DNA from 2 places in the Pseudomonas tussilaginis genome. Region 2 is predicted to be linked to the other one. Evidence: riboswitches for the same ligand, from Rfam matches in the RefSeq annotation. Region 2 holds a riboswitch; the other holds the start of a gene.
What was found. Region 2 has a riboswitch for thiamine pyrophosphate ahead of thiC (phosphomethylpyrimidine synthase ThiC). Riboswitches for the same ligand answer to the same signal wherever they lie in the genome.
Positions count from the first base shown of each region.

Region 1: linked by a shared signal. The riboswitch ahead of CX511_RS14355 (TenA family protein) and the one ahead of thiC (phosphomethylpyrimidine synthase ThiC) in region 2 are both predicted to bind thiamine pyrophosphate.

Region 1 covers NZ_CP088149.1:3,207,035-3,218,123, forward strand. Annotated here, with positions in the region: gene mnxG (manganese-oxidizing multicopper oxidase MnxG) at 1-4,495, opposite strand, end outside; gene CX511_RS14340 (lytic transglycosylase domain-containing protein) at 4,658-5,263, opposite strand; gene gspG (type II secretion system major pseudopilin GspG) at 5,441-5,863, shown strand; gene CX511_RS14350 (type II secretion system F family protein) at 5,879-7,066, shown strand; TPP riboswitch at 7,105-7,219, shown strand; gene CX511_RS14355 (TenA family protein) at 7,299-7,946, shown strand; gene CX511_RS14360 (TenA family protein) at 7,950-8,609, shown strand; gene CX511_RS14365 (DUF1329 domain-containing protein) at 8,771-10,153, opposite strand; gene CX511_RS14370 (class I adenylate-forming enzyme family protein) at 10,234-11,089, opposite strand, start outside.
Region 2 covers NZ_CP088149.1:5,280,399-5,291,487, forward strand. Annotated here, with positions in the region: gene cytX (putative hydroxymethylpyrimidine transporter CytX) at 1-479, opposite strand, end outside; gene thiC (phosphomethylpyrimidine synthase ThiC) at 630-2,519, opposite strand; TPP riboswitch at 2,677-2,781, opposite strand; gene CX511_RS23835 (TolC family outer membrane protein) at 2,924-4,357, shown strand; gene waaA (lipid IV(A) 3-deoxy-D-manno-octulosonic acid transferase) at 4,418-5,686, opposite strand; gene CX511_RS23845 (LysR family transcriptional regulator) at 5,701-6,591, opposite strand; gene CX511_RS23850 (DMT family transporter) at 6,677-7,009, shown strand; gene CX511_RS23855 (NAD(P)/FAD-dependent oxidoreductase) at 7,063-8,238, shown strand; gene CX511_RS23860 (aldo/keto reductase) at 8,235-9,044, shown strand; gene CX511_RS23865 (hypothetical protein) at 9,092-10,051, shown strand; gene hldE (bifunctional D-glycero-beta-D-manno-heptose-7-phosphate kinase/D-glycero-beta-D-manno-heptose 1-phosphate adenylyltransferase HldE) at 10,171-11,089, opposite strand, start outside.

The DNA of each region.
Region 1 (11,089 bases), 2.1 Mb from region 2:
TGGTGCGCCGACTGTTGTAGACCAGGGTACCGCCATTGGCCTTCAATGGACCGCCGACGTGCTGGCCGACACCACTGGGGTCATTGATGCTCACCCCCAGTGGATTGCCGAGGATGTCGTTGGCCAGCGCCGCGACCACTTCATAGCTGCGCTGCACGGTTGGCCGGGTGCCGATGCCGTTGGCATTGGCGGTGTAGCGTGGGCAAATACCGTCAAACGCCACGGTGTTGCGCGCGGCCATCGGCAACGGGTTGTTGGGCAAGGCGAACAGGTCGCTGCGGCTGGCGGTGTAATTGCGCATCACCCCCCAGATACCGTTCCAATAGCCTTCATGGGCGGCATCGAGCGAGTACAGGTAGTCACCGTTGGGGGCTGAAGAACTGGAGATCATCGACACCGGCGCCATAAAGCCCAGTTGCTCGGAGATGCCGACCATTTGCGACGCTTTCCAGCCCGAGTTCGAACTGTTGCCGTAGCCCGAGCCGTTCTGCAGCCATTTCACGCCATGCAAGGTCACGTTGTGCTCCTCTTCATGGCCACCGGCATGCATGCGCAGACGCACGTTGTCACCCGAGTAGGTGCGCAGCATCGGTGTGAACGGATCCCCAGGTTCGGCGCCAGCCTTGTTGATGTGCGGCGGGAAAAGTGTGGTGCCACCGGTCGGGCCGACTGCCGAGGTGATCGCTGCTGGCGACAGGTTCATCGCCGCAATGGCGCGGTCGGTACGGCTTTGCATGGCGAATGCGAGGTCACCGCCAAGGCCATCGGCCTGCATCCCACGCTTGCCGTCCGGGGCCACTTTGTTCGGGTCATACACCCGCAGCGCCAGTGGCTCGTTACGGTAGTTGACGACGAACATGCCTGGGTCATCCACCGAGATGGCTTGCGGGCAAGGCCGTGATGGGCAACCTGGATTCAGACCGCCGCGCGACTCGACCACCGCTTCGAGCAGGTTCGAGGCCTTCTGCCGCACCGGCGGGTTAATGGCAAAGCGGAAGCTGTCAGCGGTGGCCGGGAAGGCCTGAGCATTGGGTACACCGTCAGGGCCTGCGCCGACATATACCCCAGCCTCGTAAGCATGCTGGAAGTCGCTGTACTCGAGGAAGAACTCGCGATAGCTGTCATTGCGGCCGTCATTGTCGAGGTCGCCGGTTTTGATCACAGCCTGCCAGGAGGTCGGCCCGCCGTCTTCACGCAGCGCGGTGTTGTAGAGCTGTTCACCGGTTTCGGCGTGATACCAGGTGGAACCGGCAGGTTCGGCCAGCACGGTGGCGTACAGGCCCAACTGCTGGTGCGTCGATGGGCCGAGATGGTCGTGGGTAAAGATGGTACCCAGGCCACGGTCGACGTTGTGGACGTTGATCACCGGGTCAGCGAACCAGCGTTGCATGGCCGTGCGAGCGCCCAGCCAGTCGGCGCGACCGTAGCGACCGAAGAAAGGATGCGCCTTGGCCACCGGACACTCGGCACTGCCTTCGCGCGGATCGCCGCTGCTGCACTTGTTGTACTCTCGAATGGCATGAATACGTTCAACCACGGTACCGGGGGAAAGAATGCCGTCCTCATAGTTCCAGCCGTTGGCCGAACCATCGGCTGCGGTCAGGTCCCATTTGGGTAGGTGAATATGCTGGCCGATGACGTCGGTCGGGGTGCGCACTTGATAGTCATCCATCTCGTAGAACGATGGAATCAGGTTGGTGTGCTGGTACATCGTGCAGTCGAAGGTGTTCATGCGCATCACCAACGGCTCTGGTGGACGCTGCTTGTTGATCACCGGCCAGGCATCTTCCCAAAGGGCAATGATCCGCGCTTGCGGGAAGTGGTAGCCGACCTTGTTGTACACCGCATCGAACTGAATGTTGGCGCCCTTGTAGATCCGTGGGCGGTCAGCGGTAAAGGTTGAAGATCCGGTGAAGCTCATGCCGTCCAGGCGCTCGCCGCTGGCAAATTCACCCGCACCGGACGACTGCGTCAGGCGTTTGGCGCGGTCATCCATGCACGGCTCGAAATACGGTGCGCCAGCAGTCGGGGCGGCGCCGTTGGTGCGGAAGTTGCGCGCAACGGTCTGGCTGTCTGGCAACACCGCATAGCTTGGGTGTTCAAGCTTGGCGTGGAAGCTCATTGCCGCCTGCTCGACCTCGGTGCCTTCTTCCGGCAGGAATACCGCCTTGGCCTTGGTGATCTGCTTGGTGAAATCCAGGGCGGTTGTGGTTACGTCCACTTCCCCCCCGGCGGAGATACCGTCCAATGCGTGGCGTGGCAAACCGCCGTCCCAGCCGCCGACCTGAGCCGGGTCGAGGTTGGCCCACAGGGCATTACCGGTGTTTTTCAGTTCCTGCGCCTTGGCCGGGTCGAGCATATCCAGTGGCGGGGTCGGTGGGCGTTGGCCCACGGTGCTTTCCATACCGCCAATCCAGAACGGATAGCCTGGGTTTTTCAGGCTGCCATCGGCGTTGCGGTTGGCTTCACTGCGATCCACCAGCACCAACGAACCGACCGCCCGCGGGGCTGCATCATGATGGCCGGAGTCGTCATCGCCCTCTTCTTCGTCCTCGTCGTCATCCTGCTCGGCGACCAGGGTTTCAGCCAGCTTCGGAATCACTGCGACTTTGCCCGGCATAGGCGCCATGGCCTTGCCTGGCAATGGAACGATGGCGGGAATCGGTGTACCGGCGATGATTTCGCCGTCCGGCAAGGCCCGAGCCCCCGCCGCTGGCTTGCCGCTGCGCAGGGCAAACGGCTCACTGTGGTAACCATCGGCACCTTGCGCAGAGACCTCCAGACGGGTGCCCTCTTCGAACACGTCATGCACCCGCCACATGCTCCACATGCCTTGGGCAAAGTGCGGATAGAAGTGGCAGTGATAGATGGCGTCGCCTGCTACGCGGTTGCGGTTACCCGAGCCACCGTTGGCGATCTCGTAGGTATAACCGACACCAGGGCCAATGCCCTGGGCATCAACGTAGTCAGAGTTGTCGTCATTGGGGTTGAACAGCCACTGGTGTCCGTGCAGGTGAAAGATGTGCTGCTCGTGGCCGTTGTGGGTGTTGCGAAACTTGACGAAGTCGCCAATGTAACTGTGGTTGACGTTGGCCGGCTCTGCCGGAAACAGCGCCATGGTGGCCTTGACGCCAATCTGATCAGCCTTGGGCTGCTCACCGGGGCGAATGTTTTCGAGGCCAACGTTGGCCGGTACGTCCACCAGCATGGCCACGTCACCGACCGTGTGCGAGCTGAGGAAGAACTCTTCGTAGGCACACGACAGGCAATCATGCATGGGGCCGACGCCCAGGCGGTTGGCCACCACTTCAGCGCCCATACCGCCAGAACCGTAGTTGATCATGAACGAGTCGCGGGTCGGCTCCAGCACATGCCCCATTACCGGGTCTGCCCAGTAACCGGGGAAGGCTTGAGTGGCAGCCGCTTCATCGGTGAACTGCGCGGCGAAGTCGCGAAACGGCTCCAGGCGATTGGGGATCGCCGGGTTGCGCTTGCCAATACTCTCCAATGGGTAGGTCGAGGGCGGAAAGCTGCCATCGGCATTGGGCCCCATGACCACGGCGTCGGTTTCACTGGAGATGATCTCATTGCCATCGACCATGGCGATGATCGGCGAACCGGCCTTGCCTTCACGGATCCACGGTTCACGTTGCGGGTAGCGGGCCTGGTAATCGACGATCGGCTGGCCGGTCGGGGCGCGGCCGGTGGTGCTCAGGCGCATTTCTTCTTCGGTCAGGGTGTTGCGGTAAGTACGGGCATTTTTTGGCAGCACCACCACCTGACCGAACAAGCCGTTGGCGACGTTACCGGCAGCGCCTTCACCGCCGAACGTGGCGCCCTGGCTGGTCGCGGCGAACGCGCCTTCGCGCTCGGCATACAGGGTATAGGTACGGCTGGCGCCTGGAGCGATCAAGAAGTTGCCATTGCGCCCGGTATTGGCGGCAATGTCGCCAATGCCGTTGACCGCTTGCATGCCGTTGACCTGAAAGCCTACGTGGCGGTCGGTGACCTGTTCGTCAGCAACGAAACCATGTTCACCGCCCTGCTCATTGCCTTCAGCGCCTTCGTTTTCCTCGGCCTCGTTCTCTTCGCCTTCGTTTTCTTCTTCGTGATCGAGGCCGTGCTTGTTCGGGTTGGCCTGGTAGGCCAAGAGGTTTTGCAGATTGATGGTTAGACAATCACCCGCTGCGACCCGCAGTACGATCGGCCGCGGACGTTTGTCCGGGCGTAAGGTGACCTTGCCAGGTACTGCCGCGCCGCCGTGATCCAGCGACACCTGGTGTTCGTCGACCACGTCGCGGCGCAGGGCGAACATCATGCCGTTGGCATTCTGTGCACCGAGCCGGTTGAACATCAGTGGCTGGTCAAGCGCCACCACGTTGGCCACCAGGTTGCGCTCGCAGCGCACGGCAGCCTCGCTTTCTGTTTGCCAGCCAAAGGTGACGGCAGTCAGTAGCAGAGAGGTCAGAACGGAGCCTTTGATCGGAGTCATCATGGCGTGCCTCGGGTGGTGCAAGTGGACTCTGGAACGGCTTGAGCAAGCCTCATGCCATAGTTTTTTATTGTTATTTTTCAGCCAGTTGGACTACTGAATGAATCTCAATTGGGGATTTTCCCCCGGTATTCCCCACATTTAGGGGGCCCTGTCCAGACACCGTCACAACGGTGCGTCCATCGCCAAGCCCTGCAACCGCCGGTACTGGCGCAACACTTTCGGCACATAACGCTGGGTCTCGGCATACGGCGGCACTACCCGTCCACGCCGCATCACCGCGTCAGGCCCAGCGTTATAGGCCGCGACGGCCAAGGTAATGTCGTTGTCGAACAGGGTGAGCATGCGCTTGAGGTAGCGTGCTCCCCCCTTGATGTTCGAAGCCGGGTCCAAGGCGTTCTTGACCCCCAACTCGCGTGCAGTGTCCGGCATCAGCTGCATCAACCCGACCGCACCGCTGGCGGAACGGGCATTGGGGTTGTAGCGCGACTCGGCCTGGATCACCGCATGCAGCAATGCCGGTGGCAGGTCGTTGGCTTCGGCCGCCGCCGCTACCAGCTCGGCATAGGGCATACCGGTGATCAGTTGCGCCTGACCGCTGCTGGCCAGGCCTACTTCAGGCTCGCTGACCACCCGTTCATACTTGCGACCCGGGCGGTGGACGTTGGACAGGACATAGCCGCCGTCAGCCTTGATCGAAATGTACACATCAGCCAGGACCGGATCGGTCACACTCAGCCAGACAACAATTCCCGCAGTGAGCCAGTGCATGATTGCGCCCTCCCCGTTGCGTTCCCCGAAAAGTGGGGCATATGCCCCGATTGCCGAGGCTTTGAGCTACTGACGCAAGCACTGTGCCGCCTTGCCAGGCCCACAGCGCAAAGACTCGGCGCAGACGCGCACGGCAATTGCATGTGGCCTTGTAGGCACACGATGGAGGGCCTTGGCATGAACAAAAAAAAAGGCACACAACAGGGATTCACCCTGCTCGAACTGCTGGTGGTGTTGGTGGTACTGGGTTTGCTAGCGGGTATCGTCGCGCCCAAATATTTCAGCCAGTTGGGGCGTTCGGAGGCCAAGGTGGCACGGGCGCAGATCGAAGGTTTGAGCAAAGCCCTGGACCTGTATCGCCTGGAAGTGGGGCATTACCCCAATTCCGAGCAAGGGCTACAGGCGCTGGTTACGGCACCCAGCGACGAGACCCGCTGGTCGGGCCCCTACTTGCAGAAAAAAGTCCCCCAAGACCCGTGGGGGCGCAATTACATCTATCGCCAACCCGGGGAAAACGGCGAGTACGACCTGCTCTCCATGGGCAAAGACGGTCAGCCCGGTGGCGAAGGCGAGAACGCCGAGGTCACCAGCTGGCAGTAAGCGGAGGATCAGCACATGCGCTTTGAGCTCAAGGCATTGGGGAAAACCGGAGTGGTGTTGCTCACGCTCGACGCCCAGGACGCCGGACAAGCGCGCCTGCAGGCTGAGCAACAAGGTTTGCGGGTGGTCAGCGTGCGTAACTGCGAGCAGTTTGCCAAGTTGCGTTGGCGTCGCCGCGAAACGTTCGATCTGGTGTTGTTCAGCCAGGAGCTGACCACCCTGCTCAATGCCGGCCTGCCACTGATTGATGCACTGGAAAGCCTGGCCGAAAAAGAAGCGGCGCCGCAGGCACGCAAGACCCTCGGTGAGCTGGTGCGCCTGCTCTATGAGGGTAAATCCTTCTCTCAAGCCTTGGCTCAATTACCCAGTGTGTTCCCGCCACTGTATATCGCGCTGGTGCAATCGAGCGAGAAAACCGGCGCCCTCGGTGATGCCTTGGGCCGCTACGTCGCCTACCGCAAACGCATGGACGAAGTGCGGCAAAAGATCGTCAGCGCCTCGATCTATCCACTGTTGCTGCTACTGGTCGGTGGCGGTGTAGTGCTGTTTTTGCTCGGTTATGTGGTGCCACGTTTCAGCCTGGTATTTGAGGGCCTGGGCACCGAACTGCCGTGGCTCTCGCGGTGGCTGATGCAAGCCGGGATGTTTTTGCATGCTCACCAGGCGCCGCTGGGCCTTGGCTTTCTCGGGCTCATGGGCAGCCTGTTCATGGTGCGCCGCGACCCACGGGTGCGACGTTGGTTGAACCGTCAACTGGAGCGCCTGCCGGCCCTGCACCGGCGCCTGGTGATGTATGAACTGGCGCGGTTCTATCGCTCCTTGGGTATCTTGCTTCAAGGCGGCATTCCGATTCTCACCGCCATGGAAATGGCCCGCGGCTTGCTCGGCGTCGCCGCCAAGCAGCGCCTGGAGCATGCGTGTGAACGGGTGCGTGAAGGGCTGTCGTTGTCGGCGGCGCTAGAAGCCGGACAATTGGTGACGCCAGTGTCGCTGCGTTTGCTGCGCGCGGGCGAACAGTCGGGCAACCTCGGACAGATGATGGAGCGCAGCGCCGACTTCTACGACGAAGAAATCAGCCGCTGGATCGAATGGTTCGTGCGCCTGTTCGAACCCCTGCTGATGACCTTCATTGGTTTGCTGATCGGCTTTATCGTGATCCTGATGTACATGCCGATCTTTGAGCTGGCTTCCAGCATTCACTAGCCACCAACGTGACAATCCAACCCAGTTGCTGTATAGATTCGGCCACCAAGGGGAGCCCGGCAACGGGCTGAGAAACCGCTAGCAGCTGCAGCGCGGTGACCCTTCGAACCTGATCCGGATCATGCCGGCGAAGGGATGGGGATTGCCAACCTGCCTTTTTGCCGGTCTCACTGCGAGGCCGCCGATGTCTGAGTTATCCGGTCTCGCTGTCGCCATCTTTGAGGACAGCACCATGGCCGAACGCTTCACCGATACCCTTCGCCGCCAGAGCGAACCGAGCTGGACGCAATCGATCGAACACCGCTTCGTCAATGAATTGCTCGACGGCACCCTGGACGATGCAGTGCTGATCAATTACCTGATCCAGGATCACCGCTTCATCGATGCCTTCCTGACCCTGCTCGGCGCGGCCATTGCTACTGCCGACACCTTCGAGGCACGAATTCGCCTGGGCCGTTTCACTGGGGTGATTTGCGGTGAGGAGAACACTTACTTCCTGCGTGCCTTCGAGGCCCTTGGGGTCAGTGAGGCGCAGCGCCTGGAAGCTCCCGACGCGGTGCCGACTGCAGGTTTCAAGGCCATCATGCGCGAAGCGGCCGCCACCCGATCTTATGCCGCGGCACTGGCGGTGCTCAACGTCGCCGAGGGGCTTTATCTGGATTGGGCGCTGCGTGCACCGAAACAATTGCCGCCGCGCTTTGAGCACGCTGAATGGATCACCCTCCACGACAATCCGGACTTTCAAAGCTTCGTCGCCTTCTTGCGCGCTGAGCTGGACCGTGTGGGGCCGGCGCAAGCGCAGATCAGTACCGACTTCTTCCTGCGCGCGGTTGCGCTGGAGCACGCTTTTTTCGACGCTGCTTACGACATCAAGGGATAAGCCATGGACATCTTTGATCGCCTGAAACAAGCCGCCGCTGCAGACTGGAACCGCTACGTCGACCATGACTTCGTCCGCCAGATGGGCGCGGGCACCCTCGCTCAGCCAGCCTTTCGCAAATACTTGGTGCAGGACTATCTGTTTCTGATCCAGTTCGCCCGTTCCTGGGCCCTGGCGGCTTACAAGAGCCGCACGCTCGCCGATATTCGCGCTGCGCAAGCAGGGTTGGCGGCGATCCTTGATGAAACCGAGCTGCATGTGCGGCTGTGCCAACGTTGGGGGTTGTCGCCCGAGGACCTGGCCGCCACACCGGAGCATCAAGCGACTGTGGCCTACACCCGCTTTGTCCTCGACTGTGGCGCTGCGGGTGATTTGCTGGACCTGCATGTGGCCTTGGCGCCTTGCGTCATTGGCTACGCCGAAATCGGCCGCAACCTGACGCCAAATGGCATCGAGGCGCTGGCAGATCATCCGTATCGCGACTGGATTGGTGAATATGCCGGTGAGGGCTATCAGGGCGTTGCCAACGCGGCCCGTGCGCACCTGGACGACCTGGCCTCACGGGCAATGACTGAACGCCGTTTCGAAGAGCTGGCCAAGCTGTTCGCCCAGGCTTCGCGGCTGGAAGCGGACTTCTGGCAGATGGGCCTGGACACCCGCTAGGACCACAGCCGGGCTTGCAGATAAATTTGTGGGAGCCGGGCTTGCCGGCGATGGCATCGGTGCGGTGTCAGCTATTGCTCGGTGCCTGCATCGCTGGCAAGGCCAGCTCCCACAGAATCAGCACATGACGGTATCTCGCACAAATAATGCAAGAGGGCCTGTCAGCGCCCGATAGCCCGCGCCGCGTCCGAGGTGTACATGTCCGGGGTGAACTTCGCTTCGTTGAGAATCGGCCCCTTCTTCGCCTCGTTGGTCATGCCGTAACCGGTGTACTGCCCCGAGTTCAGGTCCATGAAAAACTGCGAACCAGCCTGCCAGCCACTCATGTCCGGGTGGTAGTAGTAGTTGAGCATCGCATGCTTCCACAACTGCCCACGGGCGTCGTAGTTGTCGGCCATGACCGCGTTCCAGGTGTCTTCATCGATGAACAGCACGCGTTTGCCATAGACGTGGCGGTAACCTTCCTTCAGGTCAGCCTCCACGACCCACACTCGCCGCAACTCATACCGCATGTACTCAGGGTTGGGATGGTTGGGCGTGAGCAATTCGGCGTACTTCACCGTCGCCGCGTTGGCCTTGTAGGCGTTGGCCGGGCTGAAGATTTCGCGCTTGCCCAGCAGTTTCCAGGTGAAACGCTCCGGTGAGCCGTTGAACAGGCGGTCCTCGTCGACCGTCATGGTGCCGTTGGTGCCGATCATGGGCTGGTCGTAGCCATAACCGGGCATCTGCCGCACGCGACGGGTGGACGGGCTGTAGTTCCAGGCCTGACGCGGGTTGGCGAGGAAATTATAGGGTTCGTGGGAAATGCTGATCACGCCGTTATCACGGGCCGGCTTGAGCGTGGTGTTGTAGCTCATGGCCTGGATCTTGTCTTCGGTCTTGGGCTCGACGGTTGGCGAGTTGGCCTGGGACAGGTTGCGCGCATGGGCGCGCCCCCAGCCGATGCTGCCGTTGGGCAAGACCGAGGCCAGGTCGCTGACCTTCTCTTCGGTGTAAGCACGCGCCGGCAACTGGTGGTTCCACAGCACTTCCATACCGCTCTTGGGAATCGGGAACGGAATCTGACCGAGCCCTTCGATGCCCATGCCATCATCGACCAGTTTGGCATGCAGGGCGTTGTACTTGGCGCGATCGCAGACATAATCCGGGTAGCGGAAATCGCGGTGGCCAGGGTAAATATTCATCTTGTACGAGCTGGGGTACTTTTTCAGCAACGCTTTCTGGCCGTCGGTCAGGTTCGCTTCGTACTGCGCCATGTTCTGCGCCGTGATCACCAGGATCGGCTGTTCTGCAGCGTAAGGGTCCACTGGCTGGTCACCAGAGAATTTCACATGGTTCCAGCCTGGCACTTCGCCCAAGTACTTACCGGTGTACGGCGGGATAGTACCGGCGGCGTTTCCGGCTTTTTCGGCACCGACGCAGGTCAGCTCCTTGCCCAGCTTGTCGGCTTCCTGGGGCGACACCTGCGCCGCTGCGCTACCGATCAAAGCGGTATTGGCCACCATGGCGGCCGCGAGCACGACACCTGTTGTTGTTATTTTCATGTATTGCCTCCTTCGCTGATAAGGCTTTCGGGTGTTACCCATTCTTCGCGTTCTGGCGGCGTATTCATCGTCCGGAAAGACTAAGAATCGAACTGGGCGATGGTTTTTTGCAGTTCAGCCTTGAGCACTTTGCCGGTGGCATTTCGCGGCAGTGGTGTGGTGTGCAGGTAGACCTGTGCGGGTACTTTGTAAGCTGCCAGCCGCGCTGCGATATAGGCGCGAATGGTCTCGGCATCCAGACGTTCGGCAGCACGAATAGCCAGGGCCACCGCCTCGCCCAGGTGCGGGTCGGGAACGGCGAACGCGGCGGCCTCCTCGACCCCTGGCATGTCGCAAATACAGGCCTCGATCTCGGCGGCGGAAACTTTCTCGCCACCCCGGTTAATCAGATCCTTGACCCGGCCACTGATGCACAGAAAACCCTCTTCATCGAGGTAGCCAGTGTCACCGGTATCGAGCCACCCCTCGCGCAAGGTCGCAGCGCTTTCCTCGGGCAGGTTCCAGTAACCACTCATCAGCGTCGGTGAACGCAACCAGATCAAACCGGGGGTACCGGCTGGCAACGGCTGCTGGGGATCGTCACCAATACGTACATCGACAATCGGCAACGGCCACCCGCAGCTGGCGGGCTTGTAGACGAACTGGTCACCCCCGATGGCAGCGCCGATACCATTGCTTTCGGTCAGGCCATAGCCGCTGCCGCCGATGGCATCGGGCTTGCGCTCAATCATGCTGGCGAGCAAGGCGCTCGACGACGCACCGCCACCCAGGCCCATGCCAAACAGACTGGCAGTGTGCGGGCCAGCAAAACGTGGTGAGGCAAGCAACTGCTGCATCATCACCGGCGCGCCATTGAACTGGGTGCAGCCCTCGTCACGGATCAGGTTCAAGGCTTGCTCGACATCCCACTTGTACATCAGCACCAGGCGTCGGCCG
Region 2 (11,089 bases):
GTCAATGGCCCGCTGACTGCCAACAGGGTTGCCAGGGCGCCGAAACACAGGGTCCATAACAGCGGGTTGGTCAGTACGCTGCCCTCACCAAAGGCGCGGGCGCCAAGCAGGCTGGCAGCATCACGCATGACGATGATTTCGAATGAGCCCCAACCAATCAGTTGCAGCAAGTTGAGCAGCGCTGGCAGGCGTGCACCATCGCGGCCAAGACTACGGCGCAAAGCTGCCATGGACGACATGCCGGTGTCGCTACCGATAACGCCGACTGCCGCCAGCAGCAATACACCTACGCTGGTACCGAGGATGATCGCCAACACGGCATTGGCCAGCCCCAGACCTGGACCGAGCAAGGCGCCGGTCTGCAAGACCATTAGGCCAATGCCAAGTGAGAACCAAAGGGAACAGAGATCGCGACCGCTAAGGACGCGCTGCTGATTGCTGACCGGGTGGTCTGGGGAGAATTGGCTGGGTGTGCTCACAAAGGTGGTCTCGACAGGGAGAAGATTATTGTTGTTTCGGGCCCTTTCGCCGGCAAGGCCAGCCCCCACAGGGCCCAGCAAACAAGGCGCATGTGGGAGCCAGCCTTGCCGGCGATACGGTGTGCAGGGCACACCGCTGATACAGCCCAGTCAGACTTTCTTGTACAACTGACTGCCTTCCTGGCGGAACCGTTCGGCCTGCTCACGCATGCCATCCTCGACCGCCACATCCACCGCATCAATGCGCTGGTTGGCCGCGTACTCACGCACTTCCTGGGTGATTTTCATCGAGCAAAACTTCGGCCCGCACATCGAGCAGAAGTGCGCGACCTTGGCCGAATCCTTGGGCAGGGTCTCGTCATGGAATGCCCGCGCGGTATCCGGGTCCAGGCCGAGGTTGAACTGATCTTCCCAACGGAATTCGAAACGCGCCTTGGACAAGGCATTGTCACGAATCTGCGCGCCCGGGTGGCCCTTGGCAAGGTCGGCGGCATGGGCGGCGATCTTGTAGGTGATGATCCCAGTCTTGACGTCATCCTTGTTCGGCAGGCCCAGATGCTCCTTGGGTGTCACGTAACAGAGCATGGCGCAACCGAACCAACCGATCATCGCCGCACCGATACCGGAGGTGATGTGGTCGTAACCCGGGGCGATGTCGGTGGTCAATGGACCAAGGGTATAGAACGGCGCCTCGTCGCAGCACTCAAGCTGCTTGTCCATGTTCTCCTTGATCAACTGCATCGGCACGTGCCCAGGGCCTTCGATCATGCACTGCACGTCGTGCTTCCAGGCGATCTTGGTCAGCTCGCCAAGGGTTTCCAGCTCACCGAATTGCGCTTCGTCGTTGGCATCGGCAATCGACCCCGGACGCAGTCCGTCGCCGAGCGAGAAGCTGACGTCATAGGCCTTCATGATTTCGCAGATTTCGTCGAAATGGGTATAGAGGAAGTTCTCTTTGTGATGCGCCAGGCACCACTTGGCCATGATCGAACCCCCACGGCTGACGATGCCGGTGACCCGTTTGGCGGTCAGCGGTACGTAACGCAACAGCACTCCGGCATGAATGGTGAAGTAGTCCACACCTTGCTCGGCCTGCTCGATCAGGGTGTCGCGGAACAGCTCCCAGGTCAGGTCCTCGGCAACGCCATTGACCTTCTCCAGGGCCTGATAAATCGGAACGGTACCGATCGGCACTGGCGAGTTGCGGATGATCCACTCGCGGGTTTCATGGATGTGCTTGCCGGTGGACAGGTCCATGACCGTGTCTGAGCCCCAGCGGATACCCCAGGTCAACTTGGCCACTTCTTCTTCGATCGACGAACCCAGGGCACTGTTGCCGATGTTGCCGTTGATCTTCACCAGGAAGTTGCGGCCGATGATCATCGGCTCAAGTTCGACGTGGTTGATGTTGGCGGGGATGATCGCGCGACCGCGGGCGATTTCCTCACGGACAAACTCGGCGGTGATTTCCTTGGGAATGCTGGCGCCAAAGCTATGACCTGGATGCTGCTGGTTCAGCAGGCCTGCGGCGCGGGCCTCCTGCAACTTCATGTTCTCGCGGATGGCAACGTATTCCATCTCGGCGGTGATGATGCCTTGACGCGCATAGTGCATCTGGCTGACGTTAGCGCCGACCTTGGCCCGGCGTGGGTTACGCACGTGGGCGAAACGCAGCTTGGTCAGCTCGGCATCGGCCAGGCGCTGCTGACCGAAGTCCGACGACAACCCGGCCAGGCGCTCGGTGTCACCACGGGCATCAATCCAGGCGGAGCGCACATCGCCAAGGCCTTTACGCACATCAATGACGACGGATGGATCGGTGTAAGGGCCGGAAGTGTCGTAGACCAGCACGGGCGCGTTGGCTTCACCACCGAAGTCGGTCGGCGTATCGTCCAGGCTGATTTCACGCATCGGTACACGGATGTCCGGGTGCGAGCCTTCGACATAAATTTTGCGCGAACGGGTGAACGGCTGTACGGACTGTTGATCGACCTGGGCCGACTCACTCAAATTGGTAAGGTATTTTTCTTGTTTACTCATCACAGGCTCTCCAGACGGCTTCCTAGCAGTGGAATGTCGGGGAGAACCTGAAAGGCACGGACGCACCATGAGTGGTGCTGTGCCAAATGCGCGGTGATGCCTGCAGCTGTAGAAGCTGGCTCGACATTCCCGGACCTGACACAAGAGACTCGCCGGGAAAGCGAGAAATCTTGTTCCCTACGCAGGCGCTAACCTGATCAGGTTCAACGGGATCCGGATTATCCGATCTCAGCCTCAACGCAAGGCACCCCGACAAGAACGCGCTCAGTCTAGACTGGACTTAACCGCAAAGCCAATAGTACAAACACGGGCACGATAAATGGCGCAAATGGCAGATTGTTGCAAAGTGTCTGCGCATCTACACTCTCCGGCTCAGAAACACTCAATTGTTCAAGGATCGCCCTATGCTGCGCAAACTTTCACTGGCCCTTGCCGTGTCTTGTGCTACCAACGGAATGGCCTGGGCAGCAGACGTGCCCTTGTCAGCGAAAACCGATCTGGTCAGCGTTTACCAGGAGGCCGTGGACAACAACGCCGACCTCGCCGCCGCCCGCGCCAACTATGGCGCACAAAAGGAAGTGGTACCCCAGGCCCGTGCCGGCCTGTTGCCAAATCTCTCGGCCGGTGCCGAGATGTTGAATTCCCGGACCAAAATCGACGATCCATCGATCACCTCCAACCGCAGCGGTAATTCCTGGTCTGCGACCCTGGCTCAACCGGTCTTTCGCGCCGATCGCTGGTTCCAGCTGCAGGCCGCCGAGGCCGTCAACGAACAAGCTGCGCTGGAGCTGTCGGCCACAGAGCAGAACCTGATCCTGCAAAGTGCCGAGAACTATTTCGCCGTCCTGCGTGCTCAGGACAACCTGGCATCGACCAAAGCGGAAGAAGCCGCGTTCAAACGCCAACTGGACCAGTCCAACGAGCGTTTCGATGTGGGGCTTTCGGACAAGACCGACGTCCTGCAATCCCAAGCCAGTTACGACACCGCGCGGGCCAACCGGATTGTGGCGCAGCGCCAGGTCGACGACGCTTTCGAAGCCTTGGTCACCCTGACCAACCGCGACTACAACGCGATCCAGGGCATCCGCCACACCCTGCCGGTGCAGGTACCAGTGCCCAACGACGCCAAGTCCTGGGTGGAAACCGCCGGCAAACAGAACCTCAACCTGCAGGCGACCAACTACGCCGTCAGCGCCGCCGAAGAAACCCTGCGCCAGCGCAAGGCCGGGCACGCACCCACACTGGATGCGGTAGCCCAATACCAAAAAGGTGACAACGATAACCTCGGCTTCACCAACCCCAACCTCACTGGGCAAAACTACAGCGGTGACGTCGAGCAGACGACGATTGGCCTGCAGCTGAACATTCCGATCTACAGTGGCGGCTTAACCAGTTCGCAAGTACGCGAGGCGTACCAGCGCCTGAGCCAGAGCGAACAGCAGCGTGAAAGCCTGCGTCGCCAGGTGGTGGAAAACACCCGCAACCTGCACCGCGCGGTCAACACCGACGTTGAACAAGTGCAGGCGCGCAAGCAGTCGATCATATCCAACCAGAGTGCCCTGGAAGCCACTGAAATCGGTTATCAGGTTGGTACTCGCAACATTGTCGACGTGCTGGATGCCCAGCGCCAGCTGTACACCTCGGTGCGTGACTACAACAACACCCGCTACGACTACATCCTCGACAATCTGCGCCTGAAGCAGGCGGCGGGCACCCTGAGCCCACAGGACCTGACCGACCTGAGCCGCTACCTGAAGCCGGACTACAACCCGGACAAGGACTTCCTGCCACCTGATCTGGCAGCGGCGGCACAGGCCAACTTCAACGCTCGCCCCTAAAAGTCTTGCTTGGACAGTTGTAGCCGCAGCCTGACGGCAGCGGCTACAAATCAATAGCGCTTATATCAAGCGCTCCAATCCGTCCAACAACCGCTGCAACGCCCCCTGATTCGCCTTCATCACCGCCCGCCCCGCATCACCCATACGCTGGGCATCCTGTGGCAATTCGATCAAGCGCCGCACTTCTGCCGCCAGCCCTTGAGCGTCATCGACCTCCTGCAACGCCCCGGCCTCACGTAACATCGCCGCGATTTCCAGAAAGTTGAACAGGTGCGGGCCGCTCAGCACCGGCAACGACAACGCTGCGGGTTCCAGTAGGTTGTGACCACCATTGGGCACCAGACTGCCACCGACAAAAGCGATGTCGGCCAAGGCATAAAGAAACAGCAACTCACCCATGGTGTCGCCGAGCAACACTGACGTGTCAGCCGTTACTGGCTCACCAGTGGAGCGACGAACCGTCGCCAGTTGCTGACGGCACAACGCGAACACACTGTTGAAGCGCTCTGGATGACGTGGCACCAGGATCAGCAAGGCATCGGCATGGTGCTCGAGCAGTTGCCTGTGTGCGGCGAGGATCACTTCATCTTCGCCCTCATGGGTACTGGCGGCAATCCACAGCGGGCGCTGGCTTGCCTGCCATTGCGCACGCAGGTCACGGGCGCGTGGCAGCAGGTGCTCATCGATGCTCAAGTCGAACTTGATCGAGCCGGTCACCTGCACGCATTCGGGTCGAGCACCTAACTGGAGGAAGCGCTGCGCCTCGGTTTCGGTTTGCACCGCAATCAGGCTCATCTCAGCCAGCATCGGCCGAGTCAGGCCGGCAAAGCGCGCATAGCCTCGTGCCGAGCGCTCCGACAACCGCGCATTGGCCAGCGCTACCGGAATGCCGCGCTTGGCGCACTGGTGGATATGGTTGGGCCACAGCTCGGTTTCCATGATCACTGCCAGCTTCGGCTGAAGGTGATCGAGAAAACGCCCCGCCGCCCAAGGCAAGTCATAGGGCAGGTAGCAATGCTGGATCCGCGGCTCATCGGCAAACATCGCCCGCACGCGCTCAGAGCCGGTTGGGGTCATGCAGGTAACAGTGATCGGCAGCTGTGGATAAGCCTGCAGCAGGGCACGGATCATCGGTGCAGCGGCAATACTTTCGCCGACGGACACCGCATGCACCCAGATACCGCCTGTGCGCATGGCGGGCAGATTGATGGCGAAGCGTTCGCCAATACGCTGGGCATAGGCCGGGGCCTTGCGTGAACGCAGGAACAGGCGCAGCGCAACCAGCGGCAGGCCCAGGTGAAACAGCAGGGTATAGAGTGTTCTGTTCATGGCGCCAAAGTGTACTAGCCAATCGCTCGCAAGTGCACTGCGAAGCGCTCGGCCAACCACTGCGCTGCAGGCCCCAGAGGCTCATCACGTCGCCAGACCAATTCCACCACCAGTGCCGGTGGCGTCCACTCGCAGCTCAGTTCTACCATCTGCGCATGGTAGGTCGGGTATTGCACCACATGACGCGGCAACCAGGCCCAACCCAGGCCACGCATCAACAGCTCGGCCATGGCGTAGAAACTGTCGGCGCGCCAGATCTGCGGACTGATCGGCTCACCACCGGGGTAATCGCTTTGCTGTGGGGCAATCAATAACTGCCGGTGACGCGCCAATTGCTGACGATTGACCTTGCCCAACTGCGCCAGGGTATGGTTGACGGCGCAAACGGTGACCATCTCCACGTGCCCCAATGCACGGCGCTCCAGCGCTTGCGGCATACGTTCATGGTGAAACAGCAACCCCAAGTCTGCGCGGCGCTCGACCAGCTTGCGGGCGACATCACCCTGGGCACCGCTGGCCAGTTGCACTTCAAGCATGGGGAAGTGCTGGGCCAACTCATCCAGACTATCGATGACCGGTTGATAGGGCATGGCTTCGTCCTGGGCAACACGCAACTGCGCTTCTTGCCCGCGCATCAGTGCCAGCGCCCGACCGTCCAGACGCTCGCATTGACGCAACAACTCGCGAGCATCTTCCAGCAGGGCCGTGCCGGCTTCGGTCAATCGCGGTTGGCGACCACTGCTGCGCTCGAACAGCGTTACGCCCAGGTCTGCCTCAAGCAGAGCAATCGCATTGCTCACCGCCGACTGCGCCTTGCGCTGGGCGCGAGCCACGGCCGAAAACGAGCGTTGCTCAGCGACGTGAACAAACAGCCGAAGCTGCTCCAGGTTCCACTGTTCTGCCATGTAACCTATCTCCAAAAAAGATAGGTAATGACTTTACCCCATCCAGGCTTGCTCTAAAATGCCCAGCCAGAACAGAGGAACCACCATGAACGCCTACACCTACCTGGCTATCGCCATCTGCGCCGAAGTCATCGCCACCGCTTCGATGAAAGCCGTCAAAGGCCTGAGCACGCCGCTGCCACTGCTGCTGATGGTCTGCGGCTATGCCGTGGCGTTCTGGATGCTGACCCTGGTGGTGCGCAGCATTCCGGTGGGGATCGCCTACGCTATCTGGTCGGGCCTGGGCATTGTCTTGATCAGCGTCGCCGCGCTGGTGATTTACGGGCAGAAGCTGGACATTCCGGCCATGCTCGGCATGGCCATGATTGTCGGCGGCGTGGTGGTGATCCAGGTGTTCTCGAAAACCGCCGGCCATTGATTCCGCTCACAGGCTGTATACTGGGCTTCTGTCCAAGCTTGTGAGGTGCATGCATGCCATCCGTTATTTCCACCGACGTATTGATCGTCGGCGCAGGGGTCGCAGGCCTCTGGCTCAATGCTCGCCTGCGTCGTCTGGGTTATTCGACGGTCGTGGTGGAACGCGCCAGTCTCGGTGGCGAGCAGACCCTCAAATCTCAGGGGATCATTCACGGCGGTGCCAAGTATGCCCTGCATGGCGCGCTGACTGGCGCGTCTGAAGCCATTGCCGACATGCCGCGGCGCTGGAGCGAGGCCCTGGCCGGCAACGGCGAGCTGGACCTCAGTGGTGTGCGCCTGCTATCCGACGCTCATTACCTGTGGTCGCCCGGCACTATTGCCGGCAACCTGACCAGTTTCTTCGCCAGCAAGGCCGTGCGTGGTCGCGTTGACCAGGTCAAAGGCGACCAATTGCCGCCGGCGCTGCAAGACCGTGCCTTCAAAGGCAAAGTCTATCGCCTGGCGGAGCTGGTCGTCGATGTCCCCAGCCTGCTGGCCCGACTCGCCGACCTGGCCGGTGACAGCCTGCTGGCTGGCGAGCAAATCGAACCCCTGCAGGATGCGGGCGAACTGCTCGGCCTGCGCGTCGATGGCCGCGAAATTCGTGCCCAGCGTATCGTACTCAGCGCAGGTGCGGGCAATGCTGCGCTACTTGAGATGATCGGCCTGAGCCAGCCCGCCATGCAACGTCGCCCATTGCATATGGTCATTGCCAAAGGCGCCAGCCTCAAACCGCTGTATGCCCATTGCCTGGGCGGAGGCCCCAAACCGCGCATCACGGTAACCAGTCACCCTGCAGCCGACGGCCAGTGGGTCTGGTACATGGGCGGTGATCTTGCCGAAGCCGACGGTGTGGCCCGCGAACCAGAAGCTCAAATTGCGGCCGCCAAGAAGGAAGTCGCCAGCCTGCTGCCGTGGATCGACCTGAGCCAGGTACGCTGGGCCACTGTACGCATTGATCGCGCTGAGCCCGCGCAGTCGGGGCTGGTGCGCCCGGACAACGCCTTCCTCGCCGAACAGAACCGCCTGCTGGTTGGCTGGCCGACCAAACTTGCGCTGGCGCCGGACTTTGCTGACCGGGTCCTGGCCAACCTCGAACGTGATGGCATCAAGCCCCGCGCGCACACTGCCCTACCCGATCTGCCCAAGCCATCGCTGGCTGTGCCGGTTTGGGAGCAATTGCTGCCATGAGCCTGCCTACCCTTCACGATCTGCACCGCCCTTTGGGCAGTACCGGCCTGCGCGTTTCTCCGCTGGGGTTGGGCACCGTCAAACTGGGCCGAGATCAAGGGGTCAAATACCCCAATGGCTTCACCATACCCGACGACGAGCAGGCCCGCCTGCTGCTGGCCCAGGCACGTGATCTGGGCATCAACCTGATCGATACCGCACCGGCCTATGGCCGCAGTGAAGAGCGCCTCGGCCCGCTGCTGCGCGGCCAGCGTGAGCAGTGGGTAATCGTCAGCAAGGTGGGTGAAGAGTTCAACGACGGTCACTCGCACTTCGACTTCAGCGCCGCGCACACGCGGTTCTCCATCGAACGCAGCCTCAAGCGCCTGGAAACCGACCACATCGACCTGGTGCTGGTCCATTCCGACGGCAACGACCTGCACATCCTCGAACACGAAGAGGTTTACCAGACACTCGAAGCCTTGAAGCAGGAAGGCAAGATCGGCGGTTTCGGCTTGTCCGGCAAAACCGCAGCGGGTGGTTTGAAGGCACTAGAGCGCGGCGATTGTGCGATGGTCACCTACAATCTGAACGAACAGAACGAACGCGTGGTGCTCGACTATGCCGCCGAGCATGGTAAAGCCATTCTGGTAAAAAAGGCCTTGGCCAGCGGCCATGTGTGCCTGAGCCCGGGTGTCGACCCGGTGCGTGCCAGCTTCGATCTACTGTTTGCCCACCCTGGCGTGAGCAGTGCCATCGTCGGCACTATCAACCCTGTACACCTGGCCCATAACGTCGCTACTGTTGCCGCCATACTCAGGAGCTGACGCCAGCGCCGCCGTCGCGGCCGACCCCAACGCAAGAAGGAGCCGACATGCCGCGAACGCTGATCCGCAAGAACCCGAGCAACTTCAAGACCCTGCCCCTGCATGTCGAAGCCAGCCCCGAGGGGCTGTGCTATCAAAGCATCGGCAAGCCTCAGAATTTCGTTCAGACCCAGCAGCGGCGCAAGCAGATTCAGCTGCAGGACAGTCAACGTTTCGCTGTTGAACTGGCCAATCTCGGCGTGTCGGTGCGACTGACACTGCATTGGCAAAACCGCGATTACTGGGTACTGGTGCGCCAGCAGCGGCAGGATCGCGGTGATGTGGTGCTCAAGCTTATCTCCGGCTATGTCCCTGCTCAGGAGCTGAACCTGCCACTGCACACGGCCATCCAGGAAGTCGCTGAAGAGTGCCTGCTGGAAACCCCGGAGGGCTGGCTTGGCGGGCGTTTCAACGACACCTGGCTGCCGGCCCCGTATGCTGACGCCCTGCATTACCGTGAGGCACTGCCTTTCATCCTCACGCCACAATCCGGCGCCGCACGCCCTGTGCGCTGCGCCAACCTGCAACTACTGGAGCGGCCGCGGGCCTACGTGCACTTGCCAACCGCCTCGTTGCAACTGATCTACGACTTGCGCCTGCAGGTGCCGCGCGAAGCAAAATCGCTGAGCTTGTTTCATGTCGATGAGCGGCTTGAAGGTGACCAACTGGTGGCCAGGCTCAATCGCAGCCGTCCTGACCTGTACCTGATGCCGCTGGAGGATGGTCATCCCCGTGCCGAACTGTACACACTGAAGAAAGACCGTTTACTGCCGGCAAGCACCCGGGGGCTGTACCTGGCAGAAAGCTTCGCCCGGCAGGAAGGCTGGCTGGTCAGGGATGAGCGGATTCGCTGGAAGGATTGGGTCAGCCAACAAGGGCTGGTGACGCCGAAACCCGACACCGGACTGCAACGGTTGACAGGCAAAGCGCGGGAGCTGCTGCAGATGGCGCGCGGGCTACACAAGTGACACGCTATTGATTCGTAGCCGCTGCCGCCAGGCTGCGATCGGCCGTGAAACGGCCGCCAAACAGAATGACGACTGCTTCGCAGCCGATCGCAGCCTGGCGGCAGCGGCTACAGGCTTTATCAGTGCTTGCGGATTTTTTCGACAATGGCCGTGGTCGAGCTGTTCTCAACCAGCCCCAGCACTTTCACCGTGCCGCCGTAGGCCTTGACGATGTCCGCGCCGACCACCTGGTCGATGCCATAATCCCCACCCTTGACCAGCACATCCGGTTTGACCTCGCTCAGAAGGTTTTCCGGCGTGCCCTCAGGGAAGCTGATGACCCAGTCCACCGCGCCCAGGCCTGCGAGCACGGCCATACGCCGGTCAACGCTGTTGATCGGTCGACCCGGCCCTTTCAGGCGACTGACCGACGCATCGTCATTGACTGCAACAATCAGTCGATCGCCTTGAGCACGTGCCTGCTCCAGATAGGTCACATGACCGGCATGGAGAATGTCGAAGCAGCCATTGGTGAACACAATCTTCTCGTTGTGCGCACGGGCATCGTCGATAGCCAGCAACAACTGATCGAGGCTCAGCACCCCGCGCTCAGAGCCCTCTTCGCGCTGGATGGCCCGGCGCAGTTCGGGTGCGCTGATAGCAGCGGTACCAAGCTTGCCGACCACGATGCCAGCTGCCAGGTTGGCCAGGCCCACGGCATGGGGCAGCTCTTCACCGGCGGCGATAGCAGCGGCCAGCGTCGAAATTACCGTATCGCCGGCACCGGTGACGTCAAACACTTCGCGGGCACGGGCTGGCAAGTGCAGGGCCGGATGGTCCGGGCGCAGCAGGGTCATGCCGTGCTCGCCACGCGTAACCAGCAGGGCACCCAGCTCAAGCTCATTCATCAGTTGGGCACCCTTGGCCACCAGCTCAGCCTCATCGGCGCAGCGCCCAACGATGGTTTCAAACTCGCTGAGGTTCGGGGTGATCAGGCTGGCACCACGGTAGATCGAGAAATCCTTGCCCTTGGGATCGGCCAACACCGGAATCCCTTTG